Regions from separate parts of the Pseudarthrobacter sp. NPDC092419 genome, predicted to be linked through region 3. Evidence: riboswitches for the same ligand, from Rfam matches in the RefSeq annotation. Region 3 holds a riboswitch; each other region holds the start of a gene.
The links. Region 3 has a riboswitch for thiamine pyrophosphate ahead of thiO (glycine oxidase ThiO). Riboswitches for the same ligand answer to the same signal wherever they lie in the genome.
Positions count from the first base shown of each region.

Region 1: it holds a riboswitch for thiamine pyrophosphate, as region 3 does, so the genes downstream of both, ACIQC0_RS14245 (ECF transporter S component) here and thiO (glycine oxidase ThiO) in region 3, are expected to answer to the same signal.
Region 2: it holds a riboswitch for thiamine pyrophosphate, as region 3 does, so the genes downstream of both, thiC (phosphomethylpyrimidine synthase ThiC) here and thiO (glycine oxidase ThiO) in region 3, are expected to answer to the same signal.

Region 1 covers NZ_JBIVQF010000009.1:117,976-122,157, forward strand. The annotation lists gene ACIQC0_RS14235 (energy-coupling factor transporter transmembrane component T family protein) at 1-280, opposite strand, end outside; gene ACIQC0_RS14240 (ABC transporter ATP-binding protein) at 277-1,824, opposite strand; gene ACIQC0_RS14245 (ECF transporter S component) at 1,824-2,447, opposite strand; TPP riboswitch at 2,514-2,653, opposite strand; gene ACIQC0_RS14250 (DUF4235 domain-containing protein) at 2,791-3,054, shown strand; gene mnhG (monovalent cation/H(+) antiporter subunit G) at 3,092-3,511, opposite strand; gene ACIQC0_RS14260 (monovalent cation/H+ antiporter complex subunit F) at 3,501-3,779, opposite strand; gene ACIQC0_RS14265 (Na+/H+ antiporter subunit E) at 3,776-4,182, opposite strand, start outside.
Region 2 covers NZ_JBIVQF010000004.1:304,209-308,390, forward strand. The annotation lists gene ACIQC0_RS09125 (VOC family protein) at 1-251, opposite strand, end outside; partial or broken gene ACIQC0_RS09130 (amidohydrolase family protein) at 316-1,413, opposite strand; TPP riboswitch at 1,492-1,599, shown strand; gene thiC (phosphomethylpyrimidine synthase ThiC) at 1,594-3,396, shown strand; gene ACIQC0_RS09140 (alpha/beta fold hydrolase) at 3,393-3,986, opposite strand; gene ffh (signal recognition particle protein) at 4,087-4,182, opposite strand, start outside.
Region 3 covers NZ_JBIVQF010000010.1:24,316-28,497, forward strand. The annotation lists gene ACIQC0_RS14605 (RNB domain-containing ribonuclease) at 1-982, opposite strand, end outside; gene thiE (thiamine phosphate synthase) at 1,028-1,690, opposite strand; TPP riboswitch at 1,718-1,837, shown strand; gene thiO (glycine oxidase ThiO) at 1,830-3,152, shown strand; gene thiS (sulfur carrier protein ThiS) at 3,149-3,385, shown strand; gene ACIQC0_RS14625 (thiazole synthase) at 3,390-4,182, shown strand, end outside.

The sequences.
Region 1 (4,182 bases), on a different contig from region 3:
TTCCGCTGTCCGGCGCCAGGATGGAGGTGCTCCAGCCCCCCACCGCCGCGGCGAGGATCAGCGGCCACCCGCGCTGCCACAGCAGCACGAAGGTCAGCCCTGCCAGCGGAAACAGGAGGAGTTCGAACACCAGCGCCACGGAGGCTGAAACCCAGTCGATGGACAGCGCCAGCACCAGTGTCATGAGGAAGACCGCCGCGAACTTGCTCAGGGGGTTGGCACGGGTGAGCAGCGCCTGGTTGCCGCGCAGGTTCAGTTCCTGCCGCGCTGCCCCCGTCACGATGCCACCCGTTCCGGCGCTGCCATGTGCAGCTCGGCACCGGCGAGGGCGGCGGTGAATTCGGCGTCGTGGGTTACTGCCACGACGGAAGTGCCCTGGTCCAGGAGCTCGGACAGGAAGGACGCAAGTTCTGCCCAGGTGTTGGCGTCCTGCCCGAACGTCGGTTCGTCGAGGACCAGCACCTGCGGGCTCGCGGCCAGGACCGTTGCCACAGAGAGCCGCCGCTTCTCGCCTCCGGAGAGTGTGTAGGGGTTCGCGTCCACCAGGGCCGTCAGCCGCAGCCGCTCGAGCAGTTCGTCAACCCGTTCTTCGCCGTGCCCGAGGTGCCGCGGACCGAACAGCAGTTCGTCCCGCACTGTCCCGGTGACAAACTGATGCTCGGGCTCCTGGAACACGGTGCCGATCCGTTCGATCAGCTGCTCCGCCTTCCACTGGTACGGGTCGATTCCCGCGCCGCGGCTCAGGCCAACGGTGGCAGAAACCTTCCCTTCCACCGGTTCCAGGAGCCCGGCGAGGGTCAGCGCGAACGTGGACTTCCCCGCCCCGTTGGGCCCCGTGATGGCCAGGGCCTGGCCAGCCCGCACCTGCGCCGTGACATCGCGCTGGACCGGGACCGGCGGGATCTTGCCGAATCCCTTGCGGCGCGCGCGTTCCCTGGAGACGCCCAGCTTTTCGGCCGCGAGCAGGAGGTCGCCGGAGCCCGGTGAGGGCATGGCCGCACGTGCGCGCGTGGCCGGCACGTGGCCGGGCACCCATACGCCGGCGGCCATGAGCATCGCCCTGGCCTCGGTGAGCACCCGGTCCGGCGGCCCGTCCAGCAGCACAGCGGGGTCCGCAGCGGACCCCGGCTGCAGGACCACGATCCGGTCCACCAGGTCCTTCCAGACGGAGACACGGTGCTCCACCACCACCAGCGTGGCGCCGGTCTTGTCCAGGCAGCGGCCCACGGCGTCCCGGACCTCCAGCACGCCAGCCGGGTCCAGGTTGGCGGTGGGCTCGTCCAGCAGGACCAGCCCTGGGCGCATCGCCAGGATGCCCGCCAGCGCGAGCCGCTGTTTTTGCCCTCCGGACAGCGCAGACGTGGGGTGGTGCAGCGGCAGGTGGGAAAGCCCGACGTCGGCCAGCGCCTCGTGCACGCGCGCCCAGATGGCGTTACGGGGAACGGCCAGGTTCTCGGCGCCGAAGGCGACATCGTCACCAAGGCGCGAAAGAACCACCTGCGTCTCCGGGTCCTGCTGCATCAGTCCGGCGCGGCCGCGCCGGCCTCGGGGGGAAGCTCCATCGACCAGAAGCGAACCGGACTCGTCAGCGTCGCCGGCCTCGCCGTCGTCGTCCATGTCCCCCAGCACCCCGGCGAGGGCGTGGAGCAGCGTGGACTTGCCGGCACCCGACGGGCCGAGCAGGAGCACACGTTCCCCCGGCGCGATGTCCAGGTCGAGGCCCTGGACGGCCGGCTTGGTGCGCCCGGCGTGCCGCCAGCCCCAGCCGCGGGCGGCCACCGCGGCGGGGCGGACGGCGGAGGCGCTGCCGGAAGGTTCCGACATCAGGAGAAGACGGGCTCCGTGGCCGCCTTGCGGGAGGCGAAGGGGCTCAGGACGCCGGTCCGGGCGAGGCCGCGCGTGGCGATCCAGGACAGCGCACCGGCGATGATCGCACCGGAGATGCTGGTGAACAGGATGTACGCGAACTTGTCGCCGGCGGAGTAGGCGATGTTCCAGCCCCACGGGGAGAACGAATCGTTCAGCCCGCAGAACAGGCCGGCAGCGGCGCCCGCGATCAGTGCCACCGGCAGGTTGAACTTCCTGTAGACGAAGATCGCGAAGATGATCTCTGCGCCGAGGCCCTGGACGAACCCGGAGAACAGCACCGACGTGCCGTACTGCGACCCCATCAGCAGCTCGCCCGTGGCTGCGACCGTCTCGCAGAACAGCGCCGCGCCGGGCTTGCGGATGATGAGCATGCCCAGGACGGCCGGAATCATCCAGCCGCCGGCGATCAGGCCGGTCAGGGGCGGGTAGATGGCGTTCATCGGGCCGGACACTGCCAGCGCGCCCTGGGACCAGGCCCAGAAAATGACGCCGCCGGCGATGGCGATCAGCGCCGCCACCACGATGTCCACGACGCGCCAGGACTTGCCGGGGGTCTTCTTGATTGCTGCAGTTGCCATGGTGATCCTCCTGGGTAACAGGAGGGGAAAGTGCTCCCGGCAACCGCGTTGGACGGTGTTGCCGGGCACTTCGAGAACTCGACTCCCTTACGCCGGTACTAACCGGATCAGGTTCGAGGGTCTGCGGCTTCCCGCACTCTCAGCGCCCGGACGGGTTCCTGGCTGAGCCAGTGATGCCCGACGGCGGCGCTCCCCTGTCGTTTGAATGATGTGTTTCCGAATGATGCGGCCCCTGAGGGCTGGTTCAGTTTACACCGCAGCGGCCAATGGCGGCGGGGAAAATTACGGCGCCGGGCCGTTAGGCTGGGGTCAGTCCGTTTTCTGCCCGCAAGGAGTACAAGGAATGAACCTTTTCATTAAGCTGCTCGGCACCGGCATCTCGCTGGTGGCAGGCTTCGTCGGCACCAAGGTGGTCAACACCGTCTGGGAGAAGACCACAGGCCGGAAGCCTCCCACCGGCAAGGACGAGGATGTGCCCACCAGCCTGCACTCGGCCCTGACGTTCGCCCTGATCTCCGCATCGGTGAGCACCGTCATCCAGGTCCTGGCGAACCGCGGCACCCAGCGCGCCATCACCCGCTTCGCCAAGAGCCAGGACATCGTTTAGCCCCGCGCTTCAATCTGCCGCCGGCAACCCGCCTCACTCATTCCTCGGGAGGCGGGTTGCCGGCGGCTTTCTGCACCACGGCTTCGAGCTCGTCCGAGGTCAGCAGTTCCCGGTGCAGGTGCTTGGTCCGGTAACCGGCCCGGCCCACCATGTGCGCGGAGACCGGCACCGTCAGTAACTGGAAGATCCAGGCCACCAGCAGCACGGGCCACACCCACCAGGTGCGCAGCTGCAGCCCGATCGCCGCCAGCAGCAGGAACAGTCCCAGCACCTGCGGCTTCGTGGCGGCGTGCATCCGGCTCAGCAGGTCCGGAAACCGCAGCAGGCCTATGGCGGCGCCCAGCGACAGGGCAGCGCCGACCACCATGAACACCGCAGAAACGGCGTCCACCCAGGCATCAACGCCCGCGACAGTCTCGCCCACCGCCCGGTAGCCCATCAGCAGTTCAGGATTCATGCGGCTGCTCCCTTCTGTCCGCAACGAAGCGCGCCACGGTCACGGAGCCGACGAAGCCGATAATCGAGATGGCCACCACCAGCATCAGGTTGTTCAGGTGGCGGTTCACGGCCATGTCGATACACAGCGCTGCGCCCAGGATCGCCAGCAGGACGTCGGTGGCCAGTACGCGGTCCAGCAGCGAAGGTCCGCGGGCAATCCGGATAATGGCCCCGCCCGCGGCGAGCGACAGGATCACGGCCGTCACGGCCAGCACGGACTGCATCATGCGGCGGCCTCCCGTCGGACAATCTCAAGTTCGGCCGGTGTGCCCATGATCCTGATCAGCCCCGCTTCAATGGAAAGTACTTCGTTACGCAGCCTGGCCACGTCCTGCTCAGCGCTGATGTTCAGCCCGTGCAGATACAGGGTGGACGTGGAACGGTCCACCTCCACCACCAATGAACCCGGAATCAGCGAAATCACGTGCCCGGTGGCCGTCACCAGAAGGTCCTGGTGGCTCCGGAGCGTCACAGCGACGACGGCGTTCCTCACCCTGCGCCCACGGACCACCGCCAGGAAGAGCACCTGGGCACTTGCGGCGGCCACCTTTCCCAGGAAGGCAAAGGCGAAGGGTACGGCGTACAAAATGTTGAACCGGCCGCTCAGTTCGACGGGCGGCAGGTAGAACA
Region 2 (4,182 bases), on a different contig from region 3:
AGAAGTGCCGTGTGGAACAGGCCGGCCTCTCCCCGGCCCGGCAGGTGCAAACCGGGCGCCGGAGCCAGGTGGACCAGCGGCCTGCCCAGCCGGCCCAGGTAGACGCCGCCGTCCTGCTCGGCCACGACGTCCAGGCCCAGCGCCTTTTGGTAGTAGTGCGTCATGAGCTTCATGTCGCCCACCTTGAGCATCACCGTGCCCATGCCGAGCCCGGAGGGAAGAAGGTCCTGTTTTTCGGTCTTTGCGGTCATTGGAACGCCCCTACTCGTGCGGCCGCCCGGGTGGTGGCCCTGTCATGTCAAATGACTTGAAGCTTCAATTTATTCCTTGTTCATAAACTATGCGGCCGGCCAGCACCACCTGCTGCAGATGGCGGATTGCTTCCGGCCGGGTCCGCGGATCTTCGCTGCACACCACCACGTCTGCCCGCGCACCTTCGGAGATGCCGTCCGCTCCCAGCCACTCGCGCGCGCCCCAGCAGGCGGCGTCGAGCGCCGCAGCTGCCGGCAGGCCCGCGGCATGGAGCGCCAGGATCTCGTCCGCAATGCGGCCGTGCCGGATGACGCTCCCGGCGTCGGTGCCCGCGAAAACCCGCACGCCGGCGTCGAACGCCTCCGCCACCCGCTCCGCGCGGCGCTCCCAGAGCGCCAGCATATGGGCCGCGTAGCGCGGGAATTTCGGCTGCGCCTGCGCGGCAATGTCCGGAAAAGTGGCGATATTGATCAGAGTGGGCACAATCGGCACGCGCTGCTCGGCGAAGCGGGACAGGTGCCGCGGCAGGAGGCCGGTGGCGTGTTCAATGCAGTCGATGCCGCCGTCCAGCATCTGGTCAAGGGTCTCCTCGGCGAAACAGTGGGCGGTGACACGGGCGCCTTCGTCGTGCGCCGCCCGGATGGCATCGCGGACGACGGCGGAAGGAAAGGAGGGTGCCAGGTCGCCAGCGCCCCGGTCGATCCAGTCGCCAACGAGCTTCACCCAGCCGTCGCCGTCGCGCGCCTGTTTCCGGACCATTTCGACGAGCCCGTCCGGTTCGACTTCGTGGGCGAACCCCCGGAGGTAGCGCCGGGTGCGCGCGACGTGCCGCCCGGCGCGGATCAGTACCGGAAACTCTCCGCCGCCCTGCATCCAGCGCGTGTCCGCCGGGGAACCGGCGTCCCGGATCAGCAGCGTGCCGGCGGCCAGGTCCGCCCGCGCCTGTGCTGCGGCGGTGGCGGCGTCCACGGGACCCTGCGGCCCCAGGCCGATATGGCAATGTGCGTCAACAAACCCCGGCAGCACCCAGCCGGGCAGGACGCGGTCCGGCACCCGCTAAGGCTTCCGGAAGGTCAGGCGCCCGTCCACGGACCACAGCCCGCGCACTTCCCGGTCCGGGCCTGTGAGCGCCGGTCCGCTGAAATGGATAACCTCCGGCATGGAACTCCTCTCGTCCTGCCCGGTCAGGCTAGCACCGTGAATGTGACGCCGCTCCCCCGGTGCCTGTGGTAGCTTCTTCCCTGACCACACGGGTGCCCCTGCAGGGGCTGAGATCGGGCTGACGCAGCCTGCGACCGTCGAACCTGTCCGGGTAATGCCGGCGAAGGAAGTGAGTATTCCTTGAGTACACCAGAAACACAGCTGAACCCTGCCCTCGATGCGTCTGCGGAGCCTGTCACGCAGTCCCTGAAGTCCCATTCGCTCGCCTTCCTCGAAGACAGCGAATCAGGCCTCCGGGTTCCTGTCACCGAGATTTCCCTGGCGAACTCCCCCAACGGCGAGCCCAACCCGCCATTCCGTGCATACCGGACCGCCGGTCCGGGAAGTGACCCGGTCCGGGGCCTGCGGCCCTTCCGCACCGAGTGGATCGAAGCGCGCGGGGACACGGAAGCATACAGCGGACGGGAGCGGAACCTGCTCGACGACGGCCGGTCGGCTGTCCGCCGCGGCGCAGCCTCCGCGGAGTGGAAGGGCGCGCAGCCGGTGCCCCGCCGCGCCGTCGACGGCAAGACAGTCACCCAGATGCACTACGCCAGGCAGGGCATCATCACGCCCGAGATGCGCTTCGTGGCGCTGCGGGAAAACTGCGATGTGGAACTGGTCCGCAGCGAGGTTGCCGCGGGCCGGGCCATCATCCCCAACAACATCAACCACCCGGAATCGGAACCGATGATCATCGGCAAGGCATTCCTGGTGAAGATCAACGCCAACATCGGCAACTCCGCGGTCACCAGTTCCATCGCCGAGGAAGTGGACAAACTTCAGTGGGCCACCCAGTGGGGCGCGGATACAGTCATGGACCTCTCAACCGGCGACGACATCCACACCACGCGCGAGTGGATCATCCGCAACTCCCCCGTGCCGATCGGCACCGTCCCCATCTACCAGGCCCTGGAGAAGGTCAACGGCGAAGCAAACGCCCTGACGTGGGAGATCTTCCGTGACACGGTGATCGAGCAGTGCGAACAGGGCGTGGACTATATGACTATCCACGCCGGCGTGCTCCTGCGCTATGTTCCGCTCACTGCCAACCGGGTCACCGGCATCGTGTCCCGCGGCGGTTCCATCATGGCGGGCTGGTGCCTGGCGCACCACCAGGAAAATTTCCTGTACACGCACTTCGACGAACTCTGCGAAATCTTCGCCAAGTACGACGTCGCGTTCTCGCTCGGCGACGGGCTGCGGCCGGGCGCCACGGCGGACGCCAATGACGCCGCCCAGTTCGCCGAGCTGGACACCCTGGCCGAGCTCACCCAGCGCGCCTGGGAGTACGACGTCCAGGTCATGGTTGAAGGTCCGGGCCACGTCCCGTTCCATATGGTCCGTGAAAACGTCGAACGGCAGCAGGAGCTGTGCAAGGGCGCCCCGTTCTATACCCTGGGGCCGCTGGTGACCGACGTTGCCCCCGGCTACGACCACATCACTTCGGCCATCGGCGCCACGGAGATTGCCCGCTACGGCACGGCGATGCTCTGCTACGTGACTCCCAAGGAGCACCTGGGCCTGCCCAACAAGGACGACGTCAAGACCGGCGTGATCACCTACAAGATCGCGGCACACGCGGCGGATCTGGCAAAGGGCCACCCCGGCGCGCACGAACGCGACGACGCCCTGTCCAAGGCAAGGTTCGAGTTCCGGTGGCGGGACCAGTTTGCATTGTCCCTGGACCCGGTCACGGCCGAGGCGTTCCATGATGAGACCCTGCCGGCTGAACCGGCCAAGACCGCACACTTCTGCTCCATGTGCGGGCCGAAGTTCTGCTCGATGCGGATCAGCCAGGACATCCGGGACGAGTACGGTTCTGCGGAGGCGCAGGCCGCACTGGCGGAGGCGGCGTCCGGAATGCGGGAGAAGAGCCAGGAATTCCTTGCCGCCGGCGGGAAGGTCTACCTGCCGGAGTTGAAGGTGCCGGCGGGGAGCTAGGAGGCTTGCGCCGTCTGGCCGCGGCTGACACCTGCGATAAACCGCCGGATGGTCCTGTCGCCTTCCACGGAATCGTGCGGCCGGTGCCCGCCGGCAGCAGTGCGGTGCACGGCGCCGGTTTCCCGCAGGTAGCCGGCAATCTCTTCGAACAACGGCTCCCAGCCTCCGGTGAGCACCAGGGTGGGGACACCGGGAACGATATGCAGCGGAGCTTCTGCGCAGTCGCGGAACTGTGCCCGGTGCGCCGCCGTTGCGGGCAGGTCGGCCGTCAGGGACAGGCAGGCCGGCTCCACGAGAACCAGAGAATGGACGAGGTCAGGACGTTCCACCGCGGCGAGCATCGCGGGTATGGCGCCTTGGGCGTGGGCCACGACATGGCCGCCTGACGCGCCGCCGTCGTCCTGCAGCGCGCGGAGGATGATCGCGGCGTCCCCGCCAAGGGACGGCTCTGCCGTCCCGGCCGCGGGACCGTACCCGAGGCGCCGGAGGAACAGGGCATCGTAGGCCAGCGCCATGCCGTGCTGGCGGGGCCAGGCGGCCGCGCCGAAGCTTCCGGCGCCATGCACGAACACTACCCGTTGCTTGACCATTACCCCACCCTATTCCACGGCCACAGCATCTTAAGTAAGTAGCGCCAAGTGTCGTTTTGAAGGGTCAAAACGACACTTGGCGCTACCTGGTTGGGATGGGTTACTTGCCGAGGAACTTATCGAAGCCCTTGGGCAGGTTCAGCTGCGAGGGGTCGAACTCGCCCTGCTGGCCGAACGCGGCACCGGTGGGCAGCGC
Region 3 (4,182 bases):
CGGTGTAGGCGGCGCCGCGGAACAGCATTCCGGCGGAGTGCAGGATGGCAAGCTGGCGCGGCTCCGTGGGGTCCAGGGTGCGGAGGTATTCGCCGTAGCTGATCTTTCCGTTCCAGGGCTTTCCCAGAACTTCTGTCTGGAGCCGGAAGTGGTCCAGGGATCGGCTGTCGGGCTCGGGCATGGTGCGCAGGATACCCACCTTGCCGTCCAGCATGAGGCGGGCGGCGGCCATCCCGGTCATGAGGGAAATCTGTGCGTTCCAGTCCTCCACGGGAAGCTGCGGGGCGGCGGCAATCCGGTAGCCGCCGTCGGGGAGCTGGACGATCTCCTGGTCCGGCATGTTCAGGCTGGCGCCGCCCCGCTCGCGCTCCAGTGCCACGCGCTTGAGCCCTACCTCCTTGAGCAGCTGGAGGACCGGCGGCGCCGTGCCGGCGTCGAGCTCCTTCTGGGCGCCCTTGTAGCTGAGCTTGTCACGGCTGCGGACGCGCGCCCGGCGCACGGTCACGGCAGTCACTTCCGCGGCGTTGTCCAGCTGGAAGTCCCAGACGAACGCCGGGCAGTCCTGGTCCGGCAGCAGGCTGCCGGCACCTTCGCTGATGACCTCCGGGTGCAGCGGGATCCGGCCGTCCGGGGCGTAGAAAGTTTGCCCCCGGCGCCGTGTTTCGGCATCCAGCGGCCCTCCCGGCCGGACAAAAGCGGGAACGTCGGCGATGGCGTACAGCACCCGGTAGCCGCCCTCGGCAGGCTCAATGAACAGGGCCTGGTCCAAGTCCGTGGAGGATTCCGGGTCGATGGTGATGAAGCCGACGCCGGTCAGGTCATAGTCGGGCATGTCCAGCGCGGCCACGGCCGCTTCGGCGTCCGCGACGACTTCCGTTGGGAATCGGGCGGGCAGTTCCAGCTCGGTGCGCAGCGCGCTCAAGGCCTCCTCGAGCGCGTTTTTGTGCTCGTGGACATGGGGGGCCAACCGATGATGCGACACGAAAATCAGCCTAGCCCGAAACCACCGGAACGAGGAACAGCGGGGCTAGCGCGCGGCGTCCAGCGCCGCGAGCAGCGAGGCTGCAGCCGCGGCCGGGTCCGGCGCCTCCGTGATGGCGCGGACCACCACGATCCGGCGGGCCCCTGCAGCGACCACCTTGTCCACGTTGCCGTGGTCGATTCCGCCGATGGCAAACCAGGGCAGGCCGGCCGGCGCGGCGGCCGCGGCGTGCCTGACCAGGTCGAGGCCGACGGCGGCCCGGCCGGGTTTCGTGGGCGTCGCCCACAGCGGACCCACGCAGAAGTAGTCCAGCCCAGCCGGTCCCGAGGCAGCGGCCACCGCTGCATCCACCTGCTCCGGCGCGTGCGTGGACTGCCCGATCGCCGCGCCGTCCAGGAAGCTGCGCGCGGCCTTGACGGGGAGGTCCTTCTGGCCGATATGGAACACCGGCGCCCCGGAAAGGGAAGCGATATCGGCGCGGTCGTTGACGGCCCACAGCCGGCCGTGCCGTTCGGCAGCTTCGCGCAGCACGTCGAGCAGCTCCAGCTCCTCGACGGCCTCGATGGTTTTGTCCCGGAGCTGGATGATGTCCACGCCTCCGGCGAATGCGGCGTCGACGAACCGGGCAAAGTCGCCCTGGCCGCGGCGGGCATCGGTGCAGAGGTACAGGCGGGCGGACGCCAAGGCGGCAGCGGGGGACACATTCATGGCAGCAAGCCTAGTTCCTCTAAACTGGCCTCGTACTGCGGGAGCCTGCGGCGGCTGTCATAAAAGCGCCGGGCTGAGAGGGCGTCAGAGCCGACCGCTTGACCTGATCCGGCTAATACCGGCGTAGGGAAGGAACCATATGGGCAACCCCACCGTTGGGTCCGGCGCTGCCGCAGGAAGCGTGGTGCATGCCGACGTCGCCGTCATCGGCGGCGGGGTGATCGGCCACAGCATCGCCTGGGAAGCCCGCCGCTCCGGCCGATCCGTGGTGCTGGTGGACGATGCCCCCGGAACCGGCGCCAGCTGGGCGGCAGCCGGAATGCTCGCCCCCGTCAGTGAGCTTCACTACCAGGAGGAAAACCTCCTGGACCTGATGCTGGAAGCCTCCTCCCTGTGGCCGGGTTTCGTAGCCGCCCTCAGCGCCGCCGCGGGCGCGGCGCCCGGATACCTCACGACGCCGACCCTCGCCGTCGGCGTGGACGCTGCGGACCGGCGGGCGCTGTTGGACCTTCGGTCCGTGCAAAAGGCCAACGGCCTCGACGTGGAGCCCCTCACGGTCCGGGAGGCCCGCCGCCGGGAGCCGCTCCTGAGCCCGGCGATCGCCTGCGCCCTGGACACCCCTGCCGACCACCAGGTGGATCCGCGGCAGCTGGTGGCCTGCCTCCGGCTGGCGCTCTCCCGGCACGCAGAAGGCGACGGCGGGGCCGGCACCCGGGTGGCGGGCGCCGTCGACGGTTACGCGGTCCCGGCCCGGGCCGCTGAACTGCTTTGGAAGGACGACGGCGTGGCCGGAGCCCTGCTGAAAGGCGGCGGAAAGGTCTTCGCGGGGGAGACCGTGGTGGCCAATGGCCTCTACGCAGGAGCGCTCGGCGGACTGCCAGCCGGACTGGCCCTGCCGCTGCGTCCCGTGCACGGCGACATCCTGCGGCTCGCCGTGCCGGAACACCTTCGCCCGCTGGTGACCGCCACGGTCCGGGGCCTGGTCCATGGCGTGCCCGTCTACCTGGTGCCCCGGCAGGACGGAACCGTGGTGATCGGCGCCACCCAGCGCGAGGACGCCCTGGGCGGGACGGCTCGCTTGGAATCCGGTGCAGGTCAGGACGCTGCGTCCGACGGTGCGGTGTCCGCCGGCGGGGTCTACCAGCTCCTCCGGGACGCCCAGGCGCTGGTACCCGCCGTCGCCGAACTGGAATTACTCGAATGTACAGCGCGGGCCCGCCCCGGAACCCCCGATAATGCGCCACTGCTGGGCCGGGTCCCGCTGCCTGACGGCGCAGCGGGACACGTCCCGGGGGTCATCGTCGCCACCGGCTTCTTCCGCCACGGCGTGCTGCTGGCACCCGCCGCCGCGGCTATTTGCCGCGCCCTGCTGGATGGCAGTCAAGACCCCCGCTGGGCAGCGTTCAACCCTGCCCGGTTTTCCGCAGCCGCATCACGCCACGACACCAAGGAGAGAGCATGAATATCATTCTGAACGGAAGCCTCCGCGCCGTGCCGGACGGCGCCTCCATTGCTGCGCTGGTCAGCCATATCACCGGCCGGCCGCTGGCAGCAGACGGCCAGGCCGCGGACGGGCGGAAGCTTGGCGTGGCGGTGGCGCAGAACGCGCAGGTGGTGCCGCGGAGCCAGTGGTCCGCCACAGCGCTCGCCGAGGGCGACGACGTTGAACTTGTCACCGCAGTGCAGGGAGGCTGACATCATGACCCAAATAACGAACGCACCCGCCGGCGCAGAATCCGACGTTGCCGACACCTTGGTGATCGACGGAGTCCCGCTGCACTCGCGGCTGATCATGGGGACCGGGGGAGCGCCCAGCCTGGAAGGGCTCGGCGCTGCGCTGCTCGCCTCCGGTACAGCGTTGACCACAGTTGCGATGCGCCGTTATTCCCCTGCGGAGACCGGCTCGCTGTTCCAGCTGCTGGTGGACCACTGCATCCGGGTGCTGCCCAACACGGCGGGCTGCTTTACAGCCCGTGATGCCGTCCTCACCGCTGAGCTGGCCCGCGAAGCCCTGGAGACGGATTGGGTCAAGCTGGAAGTCATCGCTGACGAACAGACCCTCCTGCCGGATGCCGTGGAGCTGGTCGACGCCACGGAACAGCTGGTGGCCCGTGGCTTCAAGGTCTTTGCCTACACGAATGACGATCCTGTCCTGGCGCTCCGGCTCGAAAACCTGGGCGCCACGGCCGTCATGCCGCTGGGAGCACCGATCGGAACAGGCCTGGGCATCCTGAACCCGCACAACATTGAGCTGATCGTCTCCCGCGCTTCGGTTCCCGTGGTGCTGGACGCGGGAATCGGGACCGCTTCCGACGCCGCGCTGGCCATGGAACTGGGCTGCGACGCTGTGTTGCTGGCGACGGCGGTGACGAGGGCGCAGAACCCTGCGCTGATGGGCGCGGCCTTCAAGCACGCGGTGGCTGCCGGCAGGATGGCCAGGGCTGCGGGGCGGATCCCGCGGCGTGAGCATGCACTCGCGTCCTCCGCCATGG